3 regions of the Shewanella colwelliana genome follow, and region 3 is predicted to be linked to each of the others. Evidence: predicted binding sites of a transcription regulator. Region 3 holds the regulator's gene; each other region holds the start of a gene.
The links. The regulator MetJ, encoded in region 3, represses methionine synthesis genes. The targets are predictions, from matches to a motif close to TAGACGTCTAGACGTCTA.
Positions count from the first base shown of each region.

Region 1 (6,546 bases), on a different contig from region 3:
CGCCGCCATCACAAGTTCCTCCTGATACAGTGCAATTTCACTAAGCAGCACAAACTTAAGCCATAGTGCGAACACCAGCGCCAGCACTCCATAAGTGCCAACTCGAGAATCTTTCATAATGGTGAGCTTATCTTGTAGCGTCCAGCCACCGCCAAAGCCATCTGCGGTATCGGCCAAGCCATCTTCATGAAAGCCGCCAGTCACCAACACGCTAGCTATCATGGCAAGCACAATCGCCACACTGCTAGGCAGTAGCATATTAGCCAACAAGTAAATGCCAGCGCTAATGAGGCCAACAAGCACACCAACTAAGCCAAAGTAGCGACTGGCCTGATTGAGTTTTTCACTATCGACCTGCACCCAGTTAGGCATAGGAATGCGCGTAAAAAAGCCCACCGCAATAAAAAATAGGTTTAATTGCTTTATCACCACCTAGTGTTCACTCCTCATCCCAGCTCTGCAACCTTCCAATCTTCAAGCTAAATCTCAATACCTAAATCTTGCAGACTTGCCATCTCGTTATAAAAGCCGCTTGCTGCATGCACCAAAGGCAGCGCCAATGCCGCCCCAGTCCCCTCACCTAAGCGCATGCCCAATGAGAGTAGCGGCTTAGCCTTTAGATGTTGCAGCATAAGCTGATGACCACGCTCATCAGACTGATGCGCGAAAATCATATAATCACGTGCCGCAGGGGCGATGGCGACTGCGACCAAGGCAGCCGCCGTGGCAATAAAGCCATCAACCAAGATCAACATCTTATGCTCTGCGGCGGCAAGTATTGCCCCTGTCATTTGCACAATTTCAAAACCGCCCACTGCCGCTAGCACACCATAGGGATCGGTTAGCTGATCTCGATGAAGGTGTAACGCCTGCTCAATTAGCATCTGCTTTCTGGCCATGACCTGAGCATCGATGCCAGTGCCGCGTCCGACACATGCAGCCACATCCATATTTAACATTGCCGCCATAATCGCTGCCGCCGATGACGTATTGCCAATACCCATCTCACCAAAAGCGAGTAAATTAGAGCCTTGGCCATGATGAAAGGCAACCCGCTCTTTCGCCATAGCAAAGCCTTGCTTAACCGCCCCTAAGGTCATGGCGCTTTCTCGATGAAACGGCTGAGTGCCAGCACCAAGTCGTTGATTAATTAATTCCGGTTCATCGACAATAGGTGATGCGATGCCGCAATCAATCACCTCAAGGGTAAACCCCGCTTGACGACAAAAGACATTGATCGCCGCCCCACCACGTAAGAAGTTGTAAACCATCTGCGTGGTCACTTCACTCGGCGCAATCGACACACCGGATGCGGCTATGCCATGATCGGCGGCGAACACCAGCATTGCTGGGCGATGAATTTGTGGCCGCACTTCCCCCAACACTTGGGCGATTTGCAGTGCCAGCGTTTCTAATTCACCTAACGCCCCAAGTGGCTTAGTTTTACTATCGATATTGGTTTGTATCTGCTGATCAAACTCATGATTTACGGGGGATATCGCGAACATCTACACCTACCTTTAATCAAACGACGAGTGGGTAATCACGCCCTAACGGCCGCGTTTACCCCCTAAGATAAAGAGAAAAAAAACACTACCAATAACAGCGGTAATGATGCCGATGGGCAACTCTTGATAGCTGAGCAAACAACGAGCAAGTACATCGACCCAAATCATAAAAAGACCGCCAACAATCCCTGTAGTCAACAGTGCAAATCGCCCTGGTAAGAGTAGCCGCACTATGTGAGGGACCATTAAGCCTACAAAGCCGATACCGCCGCAATTTGCCACTAATACTGCTGTGATCAACGAACATAAAAGCAAGATGCTAAGCCGTAAACGTTGGACGTTAATCCCTAAGGTATGTGCCGTTTCATCACCCGCTTTAATAGCGATAATTTGTCGTTTAAATAACAAGATAGTTAGCGTACACACAGCAACGACAACCAAAGGTAACCAAAGTGTTGTCCAACTGGCTTTTGCAAAACTGCCCAGGCTCCAAAACAGTACCGATGCCGCCGCTTGGGGGCCGGAAAAATAGAGCAATAAACTGGTCAAGGCACCAAACATAAACGAGATGGCAACCCCAGATAGCAACATCCGCTCTATCTGAGTGCTAAGGCTGCGTCCGCATAAGGCCAGCACCATTAATACCGCGACACTGGCCCCTAAAAATGCGCCAACGGGTAAACTGACATGACTCAACCAAGCACCGCTATCGACACTTGCACCGCCAAGCAGGGTGATCACTACTACGGCGCCAAATGACGCACCAGAGGAGATACCAAATAAGTACGGATCGGCAAGCGGATTGCGGGTCACGGTTTGCAATACTGCGCCAGCGATAGCAAGGCCAAAGCCTGCGACAAAGGCCATCATGATCCGCGGCAAGCGCAGTTCCATAATAATCCGACTGCTAATGTCTCCCTGAGATTGGTCAGTTAACTGACCAATCACCACCTGCAATACCTGGCTCACTTGAATATCTGCGGCACCAAAACTGGCGGCAATCAGCGGCGTCATCAGTGCCACCAGCAAAACCAGTAACAACAGCGGCAAGACCCTCGCAACTCGCCCCATCATTTCGACAGGCAACGTCTTCATGGCATCACCTCGTCATGTTCTGTCATGCCATTATCGCTATATCCGTAAAAATAGTTTATCTGCGGATTACCATGCTGAGGGTGCGATGTGACCTGACAACAGACACCAAACACCGAACCAATTTGCTGCTCATTGAGTACTTGTGCTGGAGTGCCCTGTATCACCGACTGGCCTTTATCGAGCAGCAAAAGCTGATCGCATAAGGCACTGGCCAAGTTGAGATCGTGGATGGAGATAATTACGGTTATATCCAAGGATCTTAATAACTCTAAAATCTGGATCTGATAGCGGATATCAAGGTGATTTGTAGGTTCGTCGAGGATCAGTAGCTCTGGCTTCTGCACAATGGCTCTGGCAATTAGGGCGCGTTGCTTTTCGCCGCCAGATAGCTGTTCATAAGGCTGCGAGGCTCGCTCAGTGAGCCCGACAGTGGCTAATGCGTTAGCAATATCCTGTTTATCTTGCGCACTGGTCAGTGAAAATGCGCCCTTGTGGGGAGTTAACCCAAGACCTACCAACTGCTGCGCTGTCATATCAAAATAGTGCGGCGTGTCTTGTAATACTACGGCCACTTGTTGGGCAAATATTTTGGCTGAGAAGGTGTTAATGTCTTGGCCAAGCAGAGTGATGTCACCACAGGTGGGCACAAGATAACGATAGAGGCAACGCAATAGGGTAGATTTACCCGCGCCGTTAGGACCGATAACCCCCAGCATCTTGCCCTTTTCCAGCGAAGCACTAATATCGGCCAAGATGGCTCGTTCACCACTGTGCCAGCTTAATCCCTTGATGGATAAAGCAAGTGGTTGCGGGTCATCCATGGCCTAAACCACCTAGAAATGTAGACCGCTGTGCACAGGCATAAATACGGACGTCGTGACGTCCATCAAACTGGTTCATCATTAGCTCCCTCAAGTCACCCGCTTGAGTCATTAGGCTATAGAGTAAGGCAGGTATCCTGACTTGTGGTTGAAATAAGGCACTACTAGCCTTACTTAACGCACTCACAGTTGCGGGCACAGTTTGGGCTCAAGGCTTTCGCCTCTCCCAATTCCCTTATTAAGTTTGAGTTATCCGCCTGTTTAAAGGATACGGTTCTCAACACCTTTACTCTCGGCATGAGGTATTCACCTTGATGCCTAAATTGCTGGCTATTATGCGACATTTCAAACAAGAGGCAAGTCTAGCGGCGTAAATCACTGTCCTAGATTGACTCTCCCCAATGAAGCCGCCAGTGACAAGTCCCATCTTCATCTCTGAAATGAGTAATTTTTACCACACTGGCATATTCTAAGCTGAGTTGAGTATAAAACCCCACTGCTTGGCTAACACCTAAGGCTTTAGCCATCAAGTGTCGAATCACACCACCATGAGTAATAATCAGTAGCTTCTCCTCGCAGTGCTCGGTGACTAGTTGCTCAACGACCTCATCGAGTCGTTGTTCAAAAGTGCTCATCAGCTCTCCTTCAGGCAAAGGATGCAGCCAAGGGTTTTGCCAATAAGCCGTTAATTCAGCACCATGTTCAGCATAAAGTTTCGGGATCAATTGACCATCCCAACGGCCAAAATAGATCTCTTTCAACCGCTCATCGAGCGACACATTCACATCTCGTTTTCGTGCGATATAGTGAGCGAATTTGGCACAGCGCATCAGTGGCGAACTGACGACTCTATCGACCATCTCAGGCAATTTGGCGTAAGCCAACTGCATCTGCGCGAAACCAATTTCAGTCAATGCCACATCACAATGGCCACGCAAGGTGTTTCCCCCTTCGCACTCACCATGACGCATAAGGTACAGCGTTGTTTGTGCCATATTAATCAATATCGTCAACGACTAAGTCTTTAGAAGGATACGCTTAACAAATCGAAAATAGCAAGGCTCACCAATTTAGCTTTTGATAAAAAATAAAATATTTACAATCTAATCAGTATGTTTCTAAGCGTAACAAACACACATCGACACCGCTCCGCCCATAACAACTCACCAAAACATGAGGCCCTAGCGCGGATACGCAGGCTTATAACAAGCCTAGGTTTATCATGCGCAAAGGTTATACTGTTTTGACTTGCCCTAAGCGTAATAAGTCGCTTATTATAGACGTCTATACGTTTATACATCCAAAAATAGAAAGCGTTAAAGTATCCTTATTACACTGTAAGTTAAACAGTGAGTTAGTTTAAATAGGTAGAATTTTATGGCGACCCGTACCCCTGTTAATCATGTTAGACAGATAGCACCGCAGATCCTTGAGCAGCTCAAATCACAGATTTTGATCCTCGACGGCGCAATGGGCACCATGATCCAAGATCATAAGCTTGAAGAGGCCGATTTCCGCGGCGAACGCTTCAAAGACTGGCCAAGCGATGTCAAAGGTAACAACGATCTACTGGTGCTGACGCAACCTGAGATCATCAAGGGTATCCATAAGGAATACCTACTTGCTGGTGCCGATATCATCGAGACCAACACCTTTAACGCCACGCGGATCGCCATGGCTGACTACGACATGCAGGAGTTATCGGCCGAAATCAACCTCGAAGGTGCAAGGCTTGCACGCGCCGCAGCCGATGAAGTTGGCATAGAAACAGCACGTCCCTGTTATGTGGCTGGCGTCCTTGGCCCGACCAACCGTACCTGCTCTATAAGCCCTGATGTCAATGACCCAGGCTACCGTAACGTCAGCTTTGACGAACTGGTTGATGCCTATATCGAATCGATTGAAGCACTGATTGAGGGCGGCTCAGATATCATCATGGTTGAAACCATTTTTGATACCCTCAACGCCAAAGCGGCGCTGTTTGCCGTCGAAACCGTATTTGATGAAATCGGTCTGCGTTTACCTATCATGATCTCTGGCACCATTACCGATGCCTCAGGCCGCACCCTAACCGGACAAACAACGGAGGCGTTTTACAACTCACTACGCCACGTCCAACCGCTTTCAATCGGTCTTAACTGTGCCCTGGGTCCGCAAGAGCTCAGTCCCTATGTGCAAGAGTTATCCAAAATTGCAGAATGCTATGTCTCCGCGCACCCTAACGCGGGTTTGCCGAACGAATTTGGTGGCTATGATGAAAGCCCCGAAGAGATGGCAGAGGTCATTGCCGAATGGGCTCAAGAGGGCTTTCTTAACATCATTGGTGGCTGCTGTGGCACCACGCCAGCCCATATAAAAGTGATTCGTGACGCGGTCATTTCACATCAAGCACGTGCACTGCCCGATATTCCAGTGGCTTGCCGCCTATCGGGACTTGAGCCACTGACCATAGATGCAAGCTCGCTGTTTGTTAACGTGGGTGAGCGAACCAACGTCACTGGCTCGGCCAAGTTTTTACGCCTGATTAAAACGGGAGAATACGACGAAGCACTGTCGGTTGCCCGTGAGCAGGTAGAAAGCGGCGCGCAAATCATCGACATCAATATGGATGAAGGCATGCTAGATGGCGTCGAGGTGATGCAGAAGTTCCTCAACCTTATCGCCTCTGAGCCAGATATCAGCCGAGTGCCGATTATGATCGACTCCTCTAAGTGGGAGGTGATTGAAGCAGGATTAAAATGCATTCAAGGTAAAGGCATCGTTAACTCTATCTCCCTAAAAGAGGGTGAAGAGAGTTTTATTAAGCAAGCTAAGCTGGTTAAACGCTATGGCGCGGCCGCCATCATCATGGCATTCGATGAAAAAGGTCAGGCCGATACAAAAGCACGTAAAGTTGAGATCTGTACTCGCGCCTATAATGTATTAGTCCACAAGGTGGGATTCCCACCAGAAGATATCATCTTCGATCCTAATATTTTTGCCATCGCCACCGGTATCGACGAGCATGACAACTACGCCGTCGACTTTATCGAAGCAACGGCCGAGATCAAACGCACCTTGCCTCATGCCATGATCTCCGGCGGTGTATCAAATGTGTCGTTCTCCTTCCGTGGTAACAACCC
Region 1 covers NZ_MCBT01000044.1:171,975-178,520, forward strand. Annotated here, with positions in the region: gene BEL05_RS15280 (adenosylcobinamide-GDP ribazoletransferase) at 1-432, opposite strand, end outside; gene cobT (nicotinate-nucleotide--dimethylbenzimidazole phosphoribosyltransferase) at 480-1,508, opposite strand; gene BEL05_RS15290 (FecCD family ABC transporter permease) at 1,551-2,579, opposite strand; gene BEL05_RS15295 (ABC transporter ATP-binding protein) at 2,600-3,424, opposite strand; cobalamin riboswitch at 3,535-3,727, opposite strand; gene BEL05_RS15300 (histidine phosphatase family protein) at 3,808-4,437, opposite strand; gene metH (methionine synthase) at 4,802-6,546, shown strand, end outside.
Region 1: the regulator MetJ is predicted to act here: its motif matches at 4,702-4,719, upstream of metH (methionine synthase).

Region 2 (6,546 bases), on a different contig from region 3:
AATCTTGGGTTGAGCGTGGCTCAAGGTGAGGATGGTCAACCACCCGCCCTGATACTCCAACGACCTGCTCTACCTTGGTATAATATGGCTCTAAATCAGCATAACTTATGGGCCAGTCAACCGTATTGGCTCCCGCAATGGGACCAAATTCGCTAATAAGTCGAAAGTCTTGTGGTTTTAATCGGTGAAAATAGCCACTCATAAAATTGGATGCACCACCGACCAAATTACCGCCCCAGAATTGCGCAGTGGTATCTAGAGACCAGCCCCCTTGCTCATCAGGCTCTTCTAACTGATGTCGCTCATCTTTAAACTGTGAACGAAAGCGGTTATGACGACCTAACTGCTCATCTTTGGTAAAATCACTCTCTTTGTACCACAGCCCTTTTTCCAGCACGCCAACAGAGTAACCCGCTTTTGCCAGCTCATAGGCAATAGGAGCCGCCCCGGCTCCACTGCCGACAATACACACATCAAAATCTAATTTGTTATTCATAAAGACTATCTCTTTATCTGCTTTGGCAATCACGATAAACGTCGAGTGACCTTTAAGGCGTGTACAACAATCTAGCGCAATAGGCCGTACTTCAGCCTTGCGAACAACGCCACAGCCCGCTAAAAATCCAAGTAGGTTTTACCAACCGTTGGGCGCGGAAATCCAGGTTGATACTCAAGCCATTGCCAACCGATACCTTGGGGATTACCGCCATAAATGGGATCAAGCGTAAGCGCTTCTAACAGGTAATAGAGCAGCAAGGACAACCAATTCTCGCCAGCGCGGCTTTTGGCGACTCGCTGTAACAGGTTATCTTGAGCAGTCTCATCGAGGAGCAAGAAACTCGTACCTAACTCCTCTTGCGACAACTCCTCCAGCCAACTAGCGCCTTGTATTACAAAAGGCCTATCACCATCGGCTTGATTGTCAGGCTCATCGATCGCCCACAACAGATAGGTATAGGCGTTAAGCTGCTGAGCTGACGGACCATCACCATCATCAGGGAACAGATGCAGCTGTACGGTTTCGACAATCGCGCGGGTGATCACATCAAAGTTTCTTGGGGAACTTGTACTTCTATCTGGTACCACTTGGTTACGGTCAAACGCCTCGGTGCCAGCAAAAACTGGCTTGATGCCGATTAACGCAAGCAGTGCTGCGCCCGCCCCCGTCTTTTGCAAAAAGGCTCGGCGGCTCATTCCTGATGCGTACGCGTAACGCGACATATTGCCCTTATTCGTCAGGTGCTGCCTGGTTATTCTGGCCATCATTGCTCCCTCAGCGTCTCCAATAATGCACTCACTATCTTAATACACCAGACCGCCCATTAACTGAAAATATTCATAAAGTTAGAAAATTAACACCCAATCAATACTCACGCCTTGCGTTAGCGCACCGCAGCAAAAGATCTCCTATAGTTTACTCATGCGTTTTAAGCCCATGCTAAGGAGGACCTATGTCTCATCCAATCATTGCTGACAACAAGCCCAAAAAAGTCACACTAACTAAAGGGCAAGAGTACTATTTTTGCGCTTGTGGCCGCTCTAAAAGCCAACCCTTCTGTGACGGTTCTCATGCGGGCACCAACTTTAAACCTAAAGCTTTTATTGCTAAGCAAGCGGGCGATGCCTACCTATGCGCCTGCAAACATAGCGCCAACACCCCGTTTTGTGATGGCAGCCATAAACAATTTACAGCCAAAGATGTTGGCCACGAAGGTCCTGGCATCGCAACACTCAACGGGTCCGACGCTCAACCCCACGCCGCCGTTACCCAAGAGGAGCCGACGGTAGAATTTATCCATCAATTAGCACGCGAAGGCCTAAGTAAAATGGGGCACCATGGCCCTATGACCTCAATGGGTGTTCCCCGTCACCACCTGCCTCACTGGGATGACATACAGATAATGACCGCTCAGATGGCTACCCAACCACTGCAAGAAGATCAGGCTGTAGCAACGGAATTGGTTATCGGTCCCCAAGCCAGAAAACCACTCATATTGAAGATACCACTGTTTGTCTCTGATATGAGCTTTGGTGCATTATCACAAGAGGCTAAAGTGGCACTGGCTAAAGGCGCAGAACTTGCTGGGACCGGGATATGCTCAGGCGAAGGGGGTATGCTGCCTGAGGAACAAGCGGCCAACTCACGCTATTTTTATGAGCTGGCTAGCGCCCAATTTGGCTACCAAGAGCAGCTACTTCACAAGGTGCAAGCCTTTCATTTTAAAGGCGGTCAAGGCGCTAAAACTGGCACAGGTGGTCACCTACCGGGTATCAAGAATATTGGCAAGATTTCAGAGGTTAGAGGTATTCCTGCGGGCCAACCGGCTGTCTCTCCCCCCTGCTTTAAAGACTTACACTCGGTTGCTGATTTTAAGAAATTTGCCGATCGAGTCAGGGAGATCAGCGGTGGTATCCCAATCGGCTTTAAACTCAGTGCCAACCATATTGAACGAGATATCCAGTTTGCTCTCGATGCCAGTGCTGATTACATCATCTTAGATGGTCGCGGTGGCGGTACCGGGGCCGCTCCAAGCATGTTTCGTGATCATATCAGTGTCCCCACCATTCCTGCACTTGCTCGTGCACGGCGTTACCTCGACAGCCAGGGCGCAAAGGGGCGAGTTACCCTTATTGTCACCGGCGGCTTGCGAGTGCCTATCGATTTTGTCAAAGCGATGGCGCTGGGCGCTGATGGCGTTGCCATCGCCAACAGCGCCATGCAATCAATTGGCTGTGTTGCGGCAAGAATATGCAACACCAACAACTGTCCTGCTGGCATAGCGACCCAAAGAGCCGATCTGCGACAACGGCTCAATGTCGATCAATCGGCGCAGCAACTGGCCAATTTTTTTGCGGCGTCAACAACCTTGATGCAAGTGATGGCGCGTGCCTGCGGCCATCATCATCTGGCTGACTTTACGCTTGATGACTTAGCAACATGGCACAAAGAGATGGCGCTGTTGTCAGGCATTCACTATGCCGGCGTCACACCGCTAACGTAACGAAAACGTGGCTCATGATGAGCCACTTTATGGTTTATACCAACTGATTAGCCTAGGCTACGTCGTAGTGATTTTGTTGCCGTAACAAGATTTTTTAAGGCAGGCTCAACCTCCTCCCAGGTACGGGTTTTTAAGCCGCAATCTGGGTTAACCCATAGTTGCCGTACAGGCACTTTACTTGCCGCCTTTTCCATTAAACTCACCATCTGCTCGACACTTGGAATATTAGGACTGTGGATGTCATATACACCTGGGCCGATTTCGTTGGGGTATTCAAAATCTTCAAAGGCATTTAAAAGCTCCATGCGCGAGCGCGAGGTCTCAATGGTTATTACATCGGCGTCCATGGCCGCGATGGCTGCAATCGTCTCATTAAACTCGCTGTAACACATGTGAGTATGGATCTGTGTATCATCCCGCACGCCTGCCGCGCTCAGTTTAAAGGCCGCCACTGCCCAGTCGAGGTAATGCTGCCAATCGCTACGTTTGAGTGGCAAACCTTCACGAAAAGCTGGCTCATCAATCTGAATAATGCCTATGCCCGCCTCCTGCAGATCAACCACTTCATCGCGTATGGCTAAGGCTATCTGCGTCGCAATGGTATCGCGACTGATATCTTCACGCGCAAACGACCAGTGCAGAATGGTCACCGGCCCAGTTAACATCCCTTTGACCGGTTTATCGGTAAGGCTCTGTGCATACTCAGCCCACTCTAGCGTCATCGGCCCCTTACGACTGACATCACCATAAATGAGTGGCGGTTTAACGCAGCGTGAACCATAACTTTGCACCCAGCCAAACTGAGTGAAACCGAAGCCTTGCAGTTGCTCACCAAAGTACTCAACCATGTCATTGCGTTCTGCTTCACCATGCACCAACACATCGATACCGAGTTTTAGTTGGCGCTCAATGGTGTCTTGAGTCACCGCCTTAAGCTGCGCGGTATATTGAGCTTGGGTTATCTCAGCTAGACGCCAACGATTGCGCAAACCTCGAATGGCTGGCGTTTGTGGAAAGGAGCCAATAGTCGTTGTGGGCAGAAGTGGGAGCTTAAACCGTTGTTGCTGCGCCGCTTGGCGATAAGCGAACGCATGTTGTCTCTCATAATCTTGGGGACACAAGGAAGCGACACGTTGCTGAACCTGTTTATTCGCCGCTTGCGAACGAGCATTGCGACGCTCAATACAGGTACCAATAATCTGTTTCGCTGACTCGCTGTCTGGTGACGTTAACAATAACTTTAACTGCGTAAGCTCAGTCAATTTTTGTTTAGCAAATGCTAGCTGATCACGTAAAGATGGGGCCAGTTGCTGCTCACAATCTAAGTCAACGGGGCAGTGTAATAATGAACATGACGGCGCTATCCAAATTCGGTCTGCAAAATCCTTCACCACAGCTGAAAGGTTATCGGCAATGTCATCTAACTGGGCCGCCCACACATTACGGCCATTGATCACCCCAAGAGAGAGCACTTGATCTCGGCTTAACTGCGCAGCAAACAGCGGCAGTTGCTCTGGAGCCGCCACCAGATCTAAATGCAGACCTGCAACGGGCAAAGCGGAAACGAGTGGTTGATGATGAGCAATCGATCCGTAATAGCTGGCAAGCAGTAACTTTGGCTTGCTATGGCTAAGCGTTTGATAAGCCGACTCAAAAGCCTGTGTCCATTGTGGCTCAAGTGCTAAAGCTAGAATGGGTTCATCTAACTGCACCCATTCAACACCTTGGGCTGCAAACCGCGCCAAAATCGCTTGGTAAACGGCGACCAAATTGTCCAATAAGCTTAAGCAGTCAAATTCCTCCCCTTGCGCCTTAGCCAGGTAGAGATATGAAACGGGCCCTAACAATACAGGTTTCACTTTATAACCCAGTGCAACTGCTTCCTCTACTTCTTCGAACAGTTGTTCATAAGCGATACTGAACGTTTGCGCTGGGCTGAGCTCTGGCACTATGTAGTGATAGTTAGTATTAAAGTATTTGGTCATCTCTGCTGCCGGCGCTTCCTCGCCAGTAGGTGCACGGCCCCGAGCCACACGAAACAGCGTATCAAGATCAACCTGCTCACTGCCTCGGTGGCGATCTGGTATCGCTCCAATAGTAGCGCTTAAGGTCAACACTTGATCGTAATACGCAAAGTCACCCACTGGCAGCAGTTCAACCCCGGCCTCAGCCTGCCACTGCCAATGTTGTATCCGTAATGATTTGGCTACATCAAACAATGCTTGACGGGAGATCTCCCCGCGCCAGTACTTCTCTTGCGCAAATTTCAGCTCTCGCTTGCGACCAATCCTTGGAAAGCCTAAAGAGGCGATTTTTACACTTTGCATATTGTATACCTTTTGAGTTAATATGAGCGAAATTCATGAATCAACGCCTTCTGTTGATAAATAGCGACACGCTATTGCCGCTATCATAGAATTAAATATTTGGGCGTCTGGACGTCTAGAAGTTTATTGTGTTAGTCTGTGACTTCGCAATCGAATTGATTTCAAGAACAACATGAGCAATATTCATGTGAGGGTAAAATGATAGAGCTTAGGCACTTACGTACATTGGTCGCACTCAAGGAGAGCGGCAGTCTGGCTGGCGCGGCGAAAAAGCGTTTTGTTACTCAATCGGCCTTGTCCCATCAGATTAAGGAGCTGGAGACACGGATCAACTCGACCATTTTTGTCAGAAAGAGTAAACCACTCTCTTTTACTCAAGAGGGCACGCGCTTACTTAATTTGGCAGAGGAAATTTTGCCAAAAGTGGTTGAAACCGAAATTGACCTCAAGAATGGTTTAACCGATCAAATTAGCGATCTCTTTGTGGGCATAGACTGCCATAGCTGTTTTCGTTGGTTAATGCCTGTCACTGAAAAGTTTAACCAAAGCTTCCCCCATACCAATTTGGAGTTGTCGAGTCGGCATCTTTTTGAGTCTCTGAGCGCACTAAAACAGGGACAGTTAGATGTGGTACTCACCTCAGATCCTATTCCTGACAACGATATTGCGTATCTGCACCTGTTCGATTTTGAAGTCAAACTACTCATGGCAAATGATCATCCGCTTGCCACCCTCCCTTATGTGACACCATCACAGTTAGCAGGAGAGCCACTCATCACCTACCCAGTGCCAGTGGACCGCTTAGACATATATCGCCACTTCATGGAACCTGCGGGTGTCCCGGTGAACAAACAGATCCGCTGTGACTTGACCGCCATGTTACTGCAGCGTGTCGCTTGCAAAGATGGCGTAGCGGCGCTACCAAGTTGGTCAATTAATGAAGCCCACGGCTTGTCATTGAAGGCGGTTAAACTTGGTGCAGAGGGATTAAAACGGCCGCTGTTTGGTGCATATCGTCGCAGCAGTCATCAAGCAAACGTCGCACAGCAATGGCTGTCATTAGTCGGGCAGGAAGGGCTAAGTAAACAAAAGTTGAATTAATCACACTGATAAAAAAACCTGCACTTAGCAGGTTTTTTATTATTTGGTATCGACAAGAGATTATCGGCTATAGCGGATTGAGTAGCTGCTTACGCATTGATAGCACTCGTCTAAGT
Region 2 covers NZ_MCBT01000046.1:216,396-222,941, reverse strand. Annotated here, with positions in the region: gene BEL05_RS16475 (GMC family oxidoreductase) at 1-496, opposite strand, end outside; gene BEL05_RS16470 (gluconate 2-dehydrogenase subunit 3 family protein) at 616-1,263, opposite strand; gene BEL05_RS16465 (glutamate synthase-related protein) at 1,452-3,002, shown strand; gene metE (5-methyltetrahydropteroyltriglutamate--homocysteine S-methyltransferase) at 3,050-5,329, opposite strand; gene BEL05_RS16455 (LysR family transcriptional regulator) at 5,528-6,430, shown strand; gene BEL05_RS16450 (HDOD domain-containing protein) at 6,498-6,546, opposite strand, start outside.
Region 2: the regulator MetJ is predicted to act here: its motif matches at 5,438-5,455, upstream of metE (5-methyltetrahydropteroyltriglutamate--homocysteine S-methyltransferase).

Region 3 (6,546 bases):
TAAATGACAGGGGTGAAGGGATGAAGTTGAGGAATGCTTTTCTTGTTCTATCTATGTGCTGTGTTACGTCTACCGCATTGGCGGGACAACAGTTTTACGAAGCGCGCGGTGATGCAATGGGCGGTGCAGGTGTCGCAGCCTCTAATCGCGAAGGCGCTGCGTTCATAAACCCCGCGCTGCTCGCGATTCATGCGCCACATTATGCTGGTGGCGTGGTGATGCTACCTGCTCTGGGCTTTGATACCAGCAATGTCAGTAATTTCACCGATAAATTCGATGCGCTGCAGCTGTCCTATGATGGCTTAGAGGCTGCGATTGATTCGGGAGATACCACAGCTATCGATACCTATCGCAACGCGCTTGTAGGCGATCTTGAATCGTTAAACGGTGACAATGCTTATGCGAGCTTTGGTTTAGGCCTATCAGTGGTGCTGCCAACTAAGCGCATGCCCATGGCTATTTTTTATAAGACGTATCTTGATGCGTTGAGTGTGGCGGCTATTGAGCAGAGTGACTTAGATGCTCTCAACGGCCTAGATCCCAATAACCCTCCTGCGGTGACTGATTTAGATTCCCAGGGCGCTGTCGTGGCTGGCGCCGTATCGGATTTGGGTGTTGCCCTTAGCTTTCCCCTATCGATCGTTAATATGCCTATCGCTGTGGGAATTTCACCCAAAATGCAACGTATCGACACATACAACTATGTTGTCAGTGCAAACAATTATGATGCCGATGACTTTGATGATGAAAAGTATCGCAACAACGAAACCGCCTTTAACCTTGACGTTGGTGTTGCGATGCAGCCGATGGATGGCCTGACTGTTGGTTTGTCTGGTCGTAACCTTATTAGCCAAAAAGTGGATACTGTTGAATCACTGGGCAGACAGTTTACCTATCGTATCGATGCCTTATACACGGCAGGTGTTGCCTATGATTGGTCGAACTTTAGTGTAACCACTGATGTTGACCTGAATAGTCATAAACGATTTGATGGGATTGATTCTACCCAGTATTGGCGTGTCGGTGGTGAGGTGAAAGCAACTGATTGGTTAGCGGTGCGTTTAGGTTATCGACATGATTTGAAAGATAGCACCACAGATGTTTATTCTGTGGGCACAGGCTTTACCTTTGGCCAATCTTTTAATCTTGATTTTACCGGTATTGTAGGCAGTGACGATGCCATTGGTGGTGTGATTCAAACATCCTATCATTTTTAATTAACGTGGATATGACTCAAAGGCTGATACTCACTATCAGCCTTTTTGCTTTTTAAAGAGAGATTTATAGCTCTATGAATGACTTAGTCGCTAATATTAATGCGCTCACAGAACAAAGTATTAAGGTCATTGAGCGTGTTTTGTTTTTATCGATTTGACCAACGAGACGTCCCGCCACGAGATAGCCAAACAACACCGCCGGCAACAAAAGCAATGAGATGTAGAAATGGTACGTCGTCAATAGCCCTGCCAAGGCTAAAATTAGCAATGCAATGGTTGAACTGAAGATAAAAAAGGCTGAGAGTGCGGCTCGAAATTGTTTGGCATCTTTACCTGATAGCAGTATTGCCAGTGGCGGTCCGCCAATGGCTGCAATATTGCCAAATATGCCTGACACTATGCCTGCGGCAAATAGACTTCGACGATTGACGGGAATACTGAATTTTAACAAACTTAATAGCACGGCTAGCGCAACAATGGTGGCAATGGCTAAGCCCAGAACCGCTTGAGGAGCGAATAGCAGTAACGAGGCACCGAGCAAGCCGCCTGGAATCCTTCCAAGTAAGGCATATTGTAAGCCGTTAAATTCTAATGCGTTACGCTCACGAAATAGCGTCATCAATGAGATAGAAAACCCCATTATAATGACAGGTGCAGGCACTAAACTTGGATCCACGAGATAGAGCAGTGGCGATGCCACTACCGCAAGCCCAAAGCCAATGAGACTTTGGGTGAGTGCACCAAGGAAAATGATAATAAAGGCAAGTCCAAAAGTGACAAGATCTAAGGAGATGTCGGTCACGTGTTAGTTATCCTTACGGGGTGATGCGAGTGAAAAAACAAACAGGGACCGCTAAGCGATCCCTGTTGCTGTTATTCGAGCTGTTGTCACTAACGACTCATGCGAGTGATATCTATTCTAGCTCTTCCCATTCAATGCCCATTTCGGTCATGAGCTTTTTCACTTCAGCAGGGATGCTATCAGGCTTATCTTTTGAAAGATCTTCATCATCTGGTAAGGGTTGACCTGTGTATGCGTGCAAAAAGGCTTCGCACAACAGTTCACTATTGGTGGCATGGCGCAAGTTATTAACCTGACGACGAGTGCGCTCATCGGTTAACACTTTAAGTACCTTTAGAGGAATTGAGACAGTGATCTTTTTGACCTGCTCATTCTTCTTACCATGTTCAGCATATGGGCTGATATAATCGCCATTCCACTCAGTCATCGACTCACCTGTAAATTCTCAAATTCGGGGCAGATTTTATACCCTTACAAATTACAGTCAAATTATTGCCTGTAATTTTTGTTAATTGCAAATAGATTTCTAAATGTTTGGACGTCTAAACGTCTAAATGTGTTGACGGTCAGGGCTAGCTTAGGTACATTTAGACGTCCAGACATCTTTACCGATGAATGAAACCAATTTGATTGATAGGAGTGCAAGATGACAGAGCGAAAATTAGCCACCGCCGCAGTACGTCGAGGTATCGAATCTGATACCCAACATGGTGCGGTTGTTCCGCCAATTTATCTGTCGACCAACTACTCCTTTGATGGCCATAAAAACCCACGAGATTTCGATTATAGCCGTTCAGGCAATCCGACCCGATCTATTTTGGGGGATGCCATCGCCGAGCTTGAAAAAGGGGCGACGGGTGTCGTGACTTGTACAGGTATGGCTGCTATCACCTTAGTGACAAGTTTACTGGGTCCGGATGATCTGCTCGTAGTGCCTCATGATTGTTACGGCGGAAGCTACCGCTTATTCACCAACCTTGCTAAGAAAGGGGCATTTAAACTCGCCGTGGTAGATCAAACTGACCAGGCCGCCCTCGATGCCGCTATTGCGCAACAGCCTAAAATGGTCTGGTTAGAAACCCCATCTAATCCGCTGCTTCGTGTGGTTGATATTGAGGCTATTGCCAATGCGAGTCATAACGTTGGCGCTCAAGTTGTGGTAGATAACACCTTCCTTTCTCCTATTTTGCAACAGCCGTTACTGTTGGGCGCAGATATTGTTATCCACTCAACGACCAAATATATCAATGGCCACAGCGATGTGGTTGGTGGGGCTGTTGTGGCTAAAGACGCTGAGGTGGGTGAGTTACTTCATTGGTGGTCAAATACCTTAGGTTTAACGGGGTCTGCGTTTGACAGTTACTTAACCCTGCGTGGTCTGCGTACTCTGGCCGTAAGAATTCGTGAGCATCAAGCCAATGCTCAAAAGGTGCTGGCGGTATTAACGTCCCATATTGGTGTTGAAAAGGTTTATTATCCTGGGCTAAGCGACCACCCAGGGCATGAAATTGCGGCAAAACAGCAAAAAGGTTTCGGTGCAATGCTCAGCTTTGAGCTAAAAGGTGGCGAAGCCGAACTTATTGCCTTTTTAGATGCGTTAAAATGTTTTTCTGTGGCTGAAAGCCTGGGGGGAGTCGAGAGCTTAGTCGCGGTTCCTGCTACAATGACCCACAGAGCAATGGAACCAGAAGCTCGCGCGGAAGCGGGCGTTAAAGATACTCTAATTCGATTGTCAGTGGGCATTGAAGATAGCGACGATTTGGTCGCCGATATTCAATTAGGTCTAGATGCCGCTGTTGCAGCAAGTTGTTAAAAGGTTTGAGGAGCGAAAAATGACACGATGTCATTTGCATAAATTTGGTGGTTCTAGTCTAGCGGACGCTGATTGTTACCGCCGCGTAGCTCATATTCTACTTACTCATGGCCATAGCGATGATTTAATCGTGGTTTCTGCCGCGGGTAAGAGTACGAATTTTCTTTATAAGTTATTGGAGCTGAGTGACGGTAAGCAACTTTGGCAAGAGGAGCTTCAAGTCCTCATTAGTTACCAACAGAACCTGATTGAACAGCTGTTATCTAACGAACAAGCTCGCAGTCTACGTGAGCGTCTATCGACTGATAAGTCGCAGCTGACCAGTTTACTGTCACTGGAAAAGCTCAACGATTACCAGAGTAATCAAGTGGTGAGTTTCGGCGAGCGTTGGTCATCACGTTTATTGGCAGCGTTACTGCGTGAATCGGGTGTAGCGGCGGCAGATATTGATGCGCGCACACTATTGGTGGCCGATGAAGGTGCAGTGCCGCAGATCCGCCTACAAGAGTCAAAAGATAAAGTGCAGCAGATGCTTGCGGCTCACCCTAATGAGCGCTTGGTGATCACTGGTTTTATTTGTGCCAATGAACAAGGTGACACGTTACTCTTAGGTCGCAATGGTTCAGACTTTAGTGCCACCCTATTGGCAAGCCTTGCCAATATAGAACGCGTCACGATATGGACCGACGTAGAAGGGGTCTTTAATGCGGACCCAAACCGTATCAATGACGCAAAGTTGCTCAAGAGTATGTCGCTTACTGAGGCTAATCGACTGGCACATCTTGGATCGCCCGTGCTGCACAATCGTACCTTACAGCCACTGTTTGATACTGAAGTTAGCTTAGCAGTTCGCTCTAGTTACGCCCCCCATACTGACTTTACTCTCATTGCGCCTAAAAGCTCCTCAGCCAGTGCGCCAGTCGTGACTAGCTTGCCAAGTGTCTCCTTATTCAATGTGACCTTAAAGGCGGAGCTACCTCAGTTATTAAGCTGCTTTGCTGAAGCAGGGTTAACCCCATTGGCTTATTGGTCACTCGCTCATGGCCGTGCTGAACTAGCCTTTACTCATGAAAATCAAAAGCAGGCTTTAGCCATTTTTGAAGCCAATAATGATTATTTGCATATTGAAGGCTTGCAGATCAGAGATGATCTCGGACTGGTGGCATTAGTGAGTGCTGACGCTGGCTTATATCGCCGTGGCTTCGCGCGCTTACTCAATCGTGACGCCCACCCATTGTGCAACGATGGTTTAAGTTTAGTCACCTTGGTGCCTAAAGGTCAGGTTAATCTGCTTACGCAAAAAGTTCATCGACGCTGTGCGGGACCACGTAAGCGTATTGGCGTGTTACTGCTGGGAATTGGTAATATCGGTGAAGCGTGGATCGATCTGTTTAAACGTGCAAGGCCAGTACTGAATAAAGAGCTCGAGGTGAGTGTTGAGTTGATCGGTTTGGTCAGCTCGAAGAAAGCACTAATAAGTGATGACGATATTGCGCTCGATACCTGGCAAGATCAATTTGAGCAAACAGCAACAGATTGGGAATATGCCAGCCTGTTTGATCAACTACAGCAACTAGATTGTGATGAAATTATTGCCTTAGATATCAGTGCTAGCGCCGATTTAACCTTGCAGTACCCTGAATTTTTTGCTCGCGGCATTCATGTGGTGAGTGCGAATAAGTTGGCAGGTTCTGGACCGTTAACTTTCTATCGAGAGCTTAAGCAACAGTTGGGAAATCGCCGCCTTTTTTGGCGCTACAATGCCAGCTGCGGTGCGGGATTGCCAGTGCAACACGTGCTTAATGATCTGCATAATAGCGGCGACAATATTGAGGCTGTTGGTGGGATTTTCTCCGGTACACTATGCTGGCTGTTTGAGCACTTTGATGGTAAAAAGCCGTTTTCAGAATTAGTGCTAGAAGCCAAAGGGCTGGGTATTACTGAACCGGATCCGCGAGACGATCTTTCAGGGCGAGATATGCAACGCAAGCTGTTGATATTAGCGCGAGAGATAGGGCATGACATTGAGCTCGATGAGATTGTGCTAAATTCTTTAGTCCCTGAGCACTTAGTCGATATTCCTCTGCCTCAGTTTATTGAGCGGTTATCCGAGTTAGATGTTGAGATGCAACAACAATATCAAGCCGCTGCAGAGCAAGGCAAGGTATTGCGCTACGTCGCCTCGTTAGATTGGCTTAAAGGGGGGCTCAAGGCTGAGGTCGGTATACAATGGGTCGATCGCACTCATCCGTACGCCAACCTCACCCCTGGTGACAATGTGTTTGTTATCCGCAGCGCTTTTTATCAAGACAATCCACTCATTATTCGTGGGCCTGGTGCTGGGCGTGAGGTGACTGCCGCCGCTGTGCAGTCAGATTTGGCTCAGATCTGCCGCGATCTGTTACAAGAATAACTGGCGTTATAAAGTGCCTTAATCCGTATTAAGGCACTCTCTTATCATTCCCCTGACTTTCCACAAGCATTTTTTGTTGCTGTTCCCCTTGTTATTGAATATTGATAAATCTATTTAAAACAGCTGCTTGAGTTTACTCTTGCCATGTGGTTTTCAGTCGCCTGTTATCGGGAATAGATTATTTTATCTTCTACTCATTTTTACGCTTGACTTCAAACTCAGTTTCTCTAGTATATGGACATATAGACGTCCAAACGTCTATTTGGTAACTATTCGAACGTTGAGGGAAATAAGATGGCTT
Region 3 covers NZ_MCBT01000025.1:4,608-11,153, reverse strand. Annotated here, with positions in the region: gene BEL05_RS09710 (conjugal transfer protein TraF) at 21-1,217, shown strand; gene BEL05_RS09705 (sulfite exporter TauE/SafE family protein) at 1,282-2,010, opposite strand; gene metJ (met regulon transcriptional regulator MetJ) at 2,132-2,446, opposite strand; gene metB (cystathionine gamma-synthase) at 2,666-3,832, shown strand; gene BEL05_RS09690 (bifunctional aspartate kinase/homoserine dehydrogenase II) at 3,852-6,245, shown strand; gene metF (methylenetetrahydrofolate reductase) at 6,540-6,546, shown strand, end outside.